Regions from separate parts of the Kitasatospora sp. NPDC058190 genome, predicted to be linked through region 2. Evidence: riboswitches for the same ligand, from Rfam matches in the RefSeq annotation. Region 2 holds a riboswitch; the other holds the start of a gene.
What was found. A riboswitch is a leader RNA that binds a small molecule or an ion and turns the genes downstream of it on or off. The one in region 2 is predicted to bind cobalamin.

Region 1 (4,397 bases), on a different contig from region 2:
CGCCCTGACGGTGCTGGGCGACCTGGGGTGACGCCGCGGCGCGGTGTCACGAGACGATGACCGCCATGTCCTGGTACGTCGCGTACCCGGCGTCGAAGGTGGCCTCGCTGATCCAGGACTCCCCGCGGTTCGGGTCGTCGATCAGGAGCTGGCCGTCACCGACCGCGGAGACGACCACGGTGTGCTCGGACGGCCCGGCGTAGAGCACCTGGCGGCCGTCGTAGGCGGTGTACGAGCCGGCCGCGACATCGCGCCAGCCGTAGTCGGCCCAGACGATCGCCGGATGGCCCGCGGCCACCTGCGCACGCAGCTGGGACGGGCTGATGCCCTGCCCCGCCTGCATGACCGAGAGGCCGTAGGACCGCGCGGCCTGGGCGACCGGCGGATAGTACACGCCGAAGCCGGTGCCGGCCGCCTCCGAGCCATTGGGGTCGCCCACGAAGGCACGGTACGGATCGCCGGACAGCGGACCGGAGACGCCCACCTGGTTGTGCACTTGGTCGACGCCGATCTGCGCGAGCACGGCCTGGTCCCCGACCTGGACGCCCCGGGCGGCCAGCACCATGCGCAGCGACGCCGCCTCGCAGTCGTTGCCCAGCTGCTGGGAAAGGAGCGAGACCCCGGTGGCGGCGGCGCCCGCGGGCGTGGGGCAGACCAGCGTGACCGCACCGGCCAGCGCGACGGCCAGTGCCGTCAACCGCCCGCCGCGCGGTAACCGCCTGAACCTGCGACGCGTGGGTTGCGGGTTCCCCGGGTACTCGCGGATGTACTGGCTCCTCGTCATGGCACTTCCCCTTCGCTGCCTTCCCCCGTTCCATGGCACCTCGTCCTCGCCCGTCTCGCAGCTGGGGAGGGCGGACACGCCGGTGGGGGCCCGCGGTGCGCGACCCCCACCGGGTTGTTCCTGGCCGGACGCCGAAGGACGGCCCGTGCCCGATCCGTCACGCAGCCGGTGTGCCTGGGCGCCAAGCCCCAGCCCGGTCCGGGCTCACCATTCCTCAATGGTCGCCGTGCTCCGGCGTGCAGGCGCCCCGGGGTGGGTCCTGTTGAACGCATCCGCAGCTGGGTGTCGTGCGGGGAGTCGATTCGCGGGTGGGATCGTCGACGCAGGGTGACGAGCACGCCACAGGTTGCCGACTCTGGACTTACATAGGACGTCCAACTATATGGTCGTTGGCAGGTCCACGGTGTCAGGGAAGCCGGTGTGAGTCCGGCACGGTCCCGCCAGTGTGACCGGGGAGTTCGTCCTCGCAGGAGATGGCCACTGGCAGCCAGCCGGGAAGGCCGGGGGACGGGCGTGGATCCGGGAGTCAGGATACCGGCCGCGGGTGGTTCGTGTTTTCCACGAGGATGGAGACGACACGCATGACTCCGGGCTGCTCCTGCTGTGTTGCCCTTGGTTGTCCGGTGCCGACGACTGCCGGGGCACGCCCGCTCTGACGGTTCGTCCAGCCGCCGTTGCCGTTGTGACGGGGCCGCACCACCGTGCGCCCGGCCACCTGCGGCGGCCTCCATTCCTCCTCTCCACAACCGCGCCTTCGAGACCACCCTGGCCGAGGGTGTGCGCTTCGAGCGCCGGCTGTTCCACGCCACGTTCGCCACTGCGGACCAGAAGGAGGGCATGGCGGCCTTCGCCGAGAAACGGCAGCCGAAGTTCCAGGGTCGGTGACGCTGGTGGTCCGCCGGTCGACCCCTTCACCGGCGGACCACCCCTGGCGGAACACGGATGTCTCATGTTCCGGACACGTTCGTGAATCCCCGTGTGTGGACGGACCGATTCCCTCTAAGCTGGCCGGGCAGCTGGTTCGCCCTGTCCGCCAGGCAGGGTGTCGTAAGAGGGAACCCGGTGACGCCTTTCAACTGGCCAGTCCGGGACTGCCCCGCAGCGGTGAGTGGGAACGACCGCCGTCATACGCACTGGGCCCGGGTCGGGTCTGGGAAGCGACGGCCAGTAGGTGTCCGCCCTTGACAGGGTGGGTGTGCCCGCGAGTCCGAAGACCTGCCCGCTGCCCGCCCGCGGACGATCCGCGTGCGGCCATCCGGTGACCTCGAGGGCGGGTCGGCGACCACACCAGGCGGTTCAGGCACGCACGTTCACGGCGGCCACCGCCCGGTTCGTCATCCCTTCGCGTTCTCGTCCCGTCCCCGGGTACTTGAGGAGCAAGACTCGCGAAGGAGAGTCCCTTGACCACGAAGTCCGCAGCCGCGGCAACCCTCGCCACCGTGCACGGCTACCCCCGCCAGGGCCGGGGCCGGGAGCTCAAGAAGGCCATCGAGGGCTACTGGAAGGGCGCGGTCACCGCCGAGGTGCTGCTGGCCACGGCCGCCGACCTGCGCCGGGGGAACTGGCAGCAGCTCGCCGACTCCGGCATCGAGGAGGTCCCGACCGGGGACTTCTCGCTCTACGACCACGTGCTGGACACCACCGTCGCCGTCGGCGCGATCCCCGCCCGGCACCGGGCCGCCGTCGAGGCCGACCCGCTGGACGGGTACTTCGCGATGGCGCGCGGTACCCAGGAGGTCGCGCCGTTGGAGATGACGAAGTGGTTCGACACCAACTACCACTACCTCGTGCCGGAGTTGGGCCCGGACACCGTCTTCGCCGCGTACTCGGCCAAGGCGGTCGGTGAGCTCACCGAGGCCGTCGAGCTCGGCCATAACGCCCGTCCGGTCCTGGTTGGCCCGGTGACCTACCTGCTGCTGGCCAAGCCGGCGCCCGGAGTCGCCGCCGACTTCCAGCCGATCACCCTGCTGGACCGGCTGCTGCCGGTGTATGCCGAGCTGCTCGCGGCGCTGAAGGCCGCCGGCGCGGAGTGGGTGCAGTTGGACGAGCCGGCACTGGTGCAGGACCGCACCCCGGCCGAGCTCAACGCCGCGGCCCGCGCCTACCGTGACCTCGGCACTCTCACCGACCGTCCGAAGCTGCTGGTCGCGAGCTACTTCGACCGCCTCGGCGACGCCCTGCCGGTCCTCGCCAAGGCTCCGGTCGAGGGCCTCGCCCTGGACTTCACCGGACCGGCCGCCGCCAACCTGGACGACCTCGCCGCCGTGGGCGGGCTGCCCGGCAAGCGCCTGGTGGCCGGGGTGATCGACGGACGCAACATCTGGATCAACGACCTGGAGAAGTCGCTGGCCACCCTGGCCACCCTGCTCGGCCTCGCCGACCGGGTCGACGTCGCCCCGTCCTGCTCCCTCCTGCACGTGCCCATCGACGCCACACTCGAACGCGACATCGACCCGCAGATCGCCCGCTGGCTCGCCTTCGCCAAGCAGAAGGCCACCGAGGCGGCCCTGCTGGCCCGTGGTCTGCGCGAGGGCACCGCCGCGATCGCCGCCGACCTCGCCGCCAACCGCGCCGACCTCGCCTCCCGGGCCAACTCGCCGATCACCCGCGACCCGGCCGTCCGTGTCCGGACCGCCGCCGTTACCGAGGCCGACACTCGCCGTGCTCAGGCCCACCCGCAGCGGGCCGAGGCCCAGCGGGCCCGGCTGGGCCTGCCGCTGCTGCCGATCACCACGATCGGCTCCTTCCCGCAGACCACCGAACTGCGTATCGCCCGCGCCGACTTGAGCGCCGGACGGATCGACGCCGCCGGCTACCGCGAGCGGATGGAGGAGGAGGTTCGCGAGGTCATCGCCTACCAGGAGAAGGCCGGCCTGGACGTCCTCGTCCACGGCGAGCCCGAACGCAACGACATGGTGCAGTACTTCGCCGAGCAGCTCACCGGCTATCTGGCGACCCGGCACGGCTGGGTGCAGTCCTACGGCACCCGCTACGTCCGCCCGCCGGTCCTCGCCGGGGACATCTCCCGCCCGCACCCGATGACCGTCGACTGGTTCCGCTACGCCCAGGGCCTGACGGACCGCCCGGTCAAGGGCATGCTCACCGGCCCGGTCACCATGCTCGCCTGGTCCTTCGTCCGCGACGACCAGCCGCTCGGCGACACCGCCCGGCAGGTGGCGCTGGCCCTGCGCGACGAGGTCACCGACCTGGAGGCAGCCGGCGCGGCCGTCGTCCAGGTCGACGAGCCCGCCCTGCGCGAAACCCTGCCCCTGAGGGCCGCTGACCGCCCGGCCTACCTGGACTGGGCGACTGAGGCCTTCCGTCTCGCCACTTCGGCCGTCCGCGCGGACACCCAGATCCACACCCACATGTGCTACGCGGAGTTCGGCGCGATCATGACGGCGATCGACGAGCTCGACGCCGACGTCATCTCCCTGGAGGCGACGCGCTCGCACATGGAGGTGGCCGGCGAGCTCGCCGAGGCCGGGTACCCGCGTGAGGTCGGCCCGGGCGTGTGGGACATCCACTCCCCGCGCGTGCCGAGCACCGACGAGGCCGTCGCCCTGCTGCGGGCCGGACTCGCGGCGATCCCGGCCGAGCGCTTGTGGGTCAA
Region 2 (4,397 bases):
GCGAGGTCGGCGACGCGCTGGTGTTCATGGACGGCGGTGTGGTGGTCGAGTCCGGCAACCCCCGCGAGGTGCTCACCAACCCCCAGCACGAGCGGACCAGGGCCTTCCTCTCCAAGGTGCTCTGACCCCGCACGATCGGCGCCCGGCAGGCACCTTTCCTGCCGGGCGCCGACGTTTTCCCCAGCCGGGTAATAGGCTGGAACCATCCGGCCCGTTACCGAAATCTCTGGAAGGACCGCCGTGGAGCTCGCCTCGTACGCCGATCTCGCCGTTCGGCTGGTGAACACCGAGGAACCCGAGCGCGGCACCGACACGCTGACCTCGGTGGACGCGGTGCGCGCCCTGTTCTCCGACTCCTCCCGGGCCGCCGCACTGGCCGACGAGTCCGACGTGCCCCGGCTGCGGGGCGTACGGACCAGGCTGCGCGGGGTGTTCGAGGCCGCCGCCGAGGGGGACGAGGTCCGGGCCGTCGACCTGCTGAACAGCCTGCTGATGGAGTACCCCGTCAGCCCGCTGGTCTCCGGGCACGACCACCTGGACGACGCCGGCCGGCCGCGCTGGCACCTGCACCTGGCCGACAACTCGCCGACCGCCACCGCCCACTTCAGCGCGGTCGCCTGCATGGGCCTGGCCGTCCACCTCACCGAGCTGGGCGCCGACCGGCTCGGCATCTGCCAGGCCGCGCCCTGCCGCAACGCCTACCTGGACACCTCGACCAACCGCTCCCGCCGCTACTGCTCGGACCGCTGCGCGACCCGCGCCAACGTGGCCGCCTACCGGGCCCGCAAGCGCCAGGAGGCCGAGGCGGCGCTCAGCGCCGGGCAGTAGGCCTCAGAGCTCCTCGACGAAGACCCCGAGACGGCGGGCCAGGCCCGGCACCCGGGCCAGCCGGGGGCTGAGCAGCAGCCGCTCCAGCCGGCGGCCCGGCGCCAGCCAGGCCGGGCTCGGGCGCAGCCGCAGCAGCACCCGGCCGAGCACCAGCTCGTCCGGGACCGGGCCGTAACTGCGGCTGTCACTGTCCACCGGCCGGTTGTCGGACAGCAGCCACCAGCCCTTCGGGCGGCGCTCGGCCGCCCGCTTCACCACCAGCAGGTCCTGCTGGAGGGGGTGCCGGAACAGCACCACCGCGCCCGGCCGGATCGGCGCGCCGTAGCGGACCAGCAGCTGGTCGCCCTCGCGCAGGGTCGGGACCATCGACGGGCCCGCCACGTCGATCAGCCCGAACGGCACCACGCCGCCGCCCGCACCACCCTGCGGGTCCGCGCTCCGCGCCACGACTCCTCCTCCCGGACCGTCCGCACCCAGTCTGCCGTACGGACCGTCATCCGTTCGATGTCCGGATTACCCCGGTTCCGGGTCCGCCTTTCGCCCTAGGCCCACCGCCCGATCGCGAAACCCGGCGGACGGAAGGGTAATCTCGGGCGCGGGAAGACGATCTAAGGAAGGACTCCCATGTTCTCTCGTCTGTTTGCACCTCGCGCCACCGCTCACGCCCACTGCGACCTGCCCTGCGGCGTGTACGACCCGGCGCAGGCCAAGCTTGAGGCCGAGTCGGTCAAGGCCACCCAGGAGAAGTACCAGGCCAACGAGGACCCGCACTTCCGCGCCCGCGCCATCATCATCAAGGAGCAGCGCGCCGAGGCCGTCAAGCACCACATCTCGGTGCTGTGGAGCGACTACTTCAAGGCCCCGCACTTCGAGAAGTACCCCCAGCTGCACAAGCTGATCAACGACACCCTGAAGGCCGCCTCGGCCGCCAAGGCGTCCACCGACCCGGCCACCGGCCAGGCCCTGCTGGACCTGATCGCCGAGGTCGACAAGATCTTCTGGGAGACCAAGCAGGCCTGAGCCTGACGCGTCGCCACCCGGCCGCCCCCGTCCGCCCGTCGGACGGGGGCGGTCGTGCGTTCACGCCCGATCCATGCCCGGTAAGGGCTGCCTGGCCTGAGTGACTGTTATGCCGCCAGGGCGTCCGAGGGGGAAGTCCGGTGCGAATCCGGCGCTGACCCGCAACGGTGAGCACGGCCCCGGGAGCACCCCCCGCGTCCGCGCCAGCCCGATCGCCCTCGGCCACTGAACTCCCGACAACTCGCCGTGGACTGCGAGGGGAAGGCGCCCGGGCACGCCCCCGGCCGGCGCCCGCCCCGGCACACCCGCGGCCCGAGGCAAGGCGCGATCCTCTCGTGGACAGCAGTTCGCCTGCTCGCCGAATACCCACGCTCCCGCTCGCCGTCGGCCTCGCCGCCGCCCTGCTGCTCTCCCTGGTCTGCGGAGTCGCGTTCGGCTCCTCCGGGATCCAACTCCCCCGCGTCCTGCGGCTCCTGGGCGCCGGACTGACGGGCGGTCGGCTGGACGCGAGCGAGGCGGCCGGGTACGCCATCGTCTGGGAGATCCGACTGCCGCGCACCGTCCTGGCCGCCGTGGTCGGCGCCGGACTGGCCGCCACCGGCGTCGCCGTCCAGGCGCTGGTGCGCAACGCGCTCGCCGACCCCTTCGTCCTCGCCGGGACGCCCCACGAGGTGCTCCGACCCGCCCTGCTGGCCGAGGTGTTCGGCGTCCGGGCCACCCAGGTCCGGCATCCGGACACCGGCGCCCTCCAGCTGCTGTTCGACCGCCTCCCCTGAACCACTCGAAGACCGCTCCGATCCGGAAGAAGTGACATGCGCACCAAGGCCGTTGCCGCCGCCGCCCTGCTCACCCTGGGACTCACCGCCTGCGGCGCGCGGATCACCCCCACCGCGGCCCCCACCGCCTCCGCCCACTACCCGGTGACCGTGGACGACTGCGGGGAGCGGCTCACCTTCGCGCAGAAGCCCGCCCGGGTGGTGACCAACGACGTCAACATGGCCGAGCTGATGTTCTCCCTCGGCCTCGCCGACCGGATGGCCGGCTACGTCATGCCCGACGACAAGGGCCGGGTCGACAAGGCGGCCTGGAAGGACGGGTACCAGCAGACCACCTGGCTCTCCAAGAAGGTGCTCACCAAGGAGATCGCGCTGGACGCCAAGGCCGACCTGGTCTTCGCCGGCTGGCACTACGGCTTCGACGAGGGCAGCGGGGTCACCCCGCAGGCGTTCAAGGCCCTCGGCATCGACTCCTACGTGCTCAGCGAGTCCTGCCGCAGCGGCAAGGGCCCCGAGCGCGGGGTGATGGACCCGCTGGAGGCGCTCTACACCGACCTCGCCAACCTCGGCGAGATCTTCGACGTCAGGGACCGCGCCGACCGCCTGGTCTCCGACTTCAAGGCGAAGATCGCCGCCGTCCCGCAGCCCGAGCGCCGTCCGTCCGTCTTCCTGTACGACAGCGGGCAGGACAAGCCGTACACCGCCGGGAAGTTCGCCGCCGCCGACCAGATCATCGACAAGGCCGGCGGGGCCAACATCATGGGCGACCTCGCCGACACCTGGGTCACCGCGGGCTGGGAGAGCGTGGTGCGGCGCGACCCCGAGGTGATCGTGGTCATGGACTACGTCGACCTGGTCGAGAGCCCGCGCAACCCGGCCGCGATCAGCACCCTGGCCGACTACCTGCGCACCGTCCCGGCCCGCTGACCGGCCCGGGCAGCACCGCTTCCGACCGGGTCCGCCGGGCGTACGCTCAGAGGTACGAGCCGACGGACCCGACCGGAGGACCGAGATCATGACCACCATGGCGGCGCCGTCCGCCTTCGACACCCGGGCCCTGCGCGAGGGCATCGAGCGCTGCGACTCCGAGGCCCTGCTGGCCCTGTACGCCGAGGACGCCGAACTGCGCGTGGTCGACCGCAAGACCCAGCCCAGCCACCCCCTGGTGATGCACGGACTGGACGAGATCGGCGCCATGCTGAACGACGTCTACGGCCGCGAGATGACCCACAAGCTGGAACAGGTGGTGGTCCAGGGCGACCACGTCGCCTTCCTGGAGTCCTGCCGTTATCCCGACGGCGTGCGGGTGCTGATGTCCTCGATGGCCGACCTGCGGGACGGCCGGATCGTCGACCAGACCTCGATCCAGGCCTGGGACGAGACCGGACCCGAGCAGTAGGCTCGCGGCATGATCCGCGCCGCCGTCGTCACCGACGTCCCCGTCATCCTGACCATGATCCGCGAGCTCGCGGACTACGAGAAGGCCCCGCAGGAGGCGGTGGCCACCGAGGAACAACTGCGCGAGGCGCTGTTCGGCGCCAACCCGGCCCTGTTCGGCCTGATCGCCGAGGACGACACCACCGGCGAGCCGGTCGGCTTCGCGGTCTGGTTCCTCAACTTCTCGACCTGGCGCGGCACCCACGGGATCTACCTGGAGGACCTCTACGTCCGCCCGGAGGCCCGCGGCGGCGGCCACGGCAAGGCGCTCCTGCTGGAGCTCGCGCGGATCGCCGTCGAGCGCGGCTACGCGCGGGTGGAGTGGTCGGTGCTCGA

Region 1: another riboswitch for cobalamin. It lies ahead of ACFVWU_RS33980 (enoyl-CoA hydratase-related protein); the one in region 2 lies ahead of ACFVWU_RS36705 (iron chelate uptake ABC transporter family permease subunit).

Annotation. Positions count from the first base shown of each region.
Region 1 covers NZ_JBHVVI010000100.1:12,378-16,774, reverse strand. Annotated here, with positions in the region: gene ACFVWU_RS33985 (C39 family peptidase) at 47-784, opposite strand; cobalamin riboswitch at 1,151-1,342, shown strand; partial or broken gene ACFVWU_RS33980 (enoyl-CoA hydratase-related protein) at 1,529-1,669, shown strand; cobalamin riboswitch at 1,785-2,022, shown strand; gene metE (5-methyltetrahydropteroyltriglutamate--homocysteine S-methyltransferase) at 2,185-4,397, shown strand, end outside.
Region 2 covers NZ_JBHVVI010000120.1:6,569-10,965, reverse strand. Annotated here, with positions in the region: gene ACFVWU_RS36725 (amino acid ABC transporter ATP-binding protein) at 1-125, shown strand, start outside; gene ACFVWU_RS36720 (CGNR zinc finger domain-containing protein) at 241-828, shown strand; gene sodX (nickel-type superoxide dismutase maturation protease) at 832-1,194, opposite strand; gene sodN (superoxide dismutase, Ni) at 1,453-1,848, shown strand; cobalamin riboswitch at 1,950-2,083, shown strand; partial or broken gene ACFVWU_RS36705 (iron chelate uptake ABC transporter family permease subunit) at 2,184-2,501, shown strand; gene ACFVWU_RS36700 (ABC transporter substrate-binding protein) at 2,661-3,551, shown strand; gene ACFVWU_RS36695 (nuclear transport factor 2 family protein) at 3,640-4,023, shown strand; gene ACFVWU_RS36690 (GNAT family N-acetyltransferase) at 4,033-4,397, shown strand, end outside.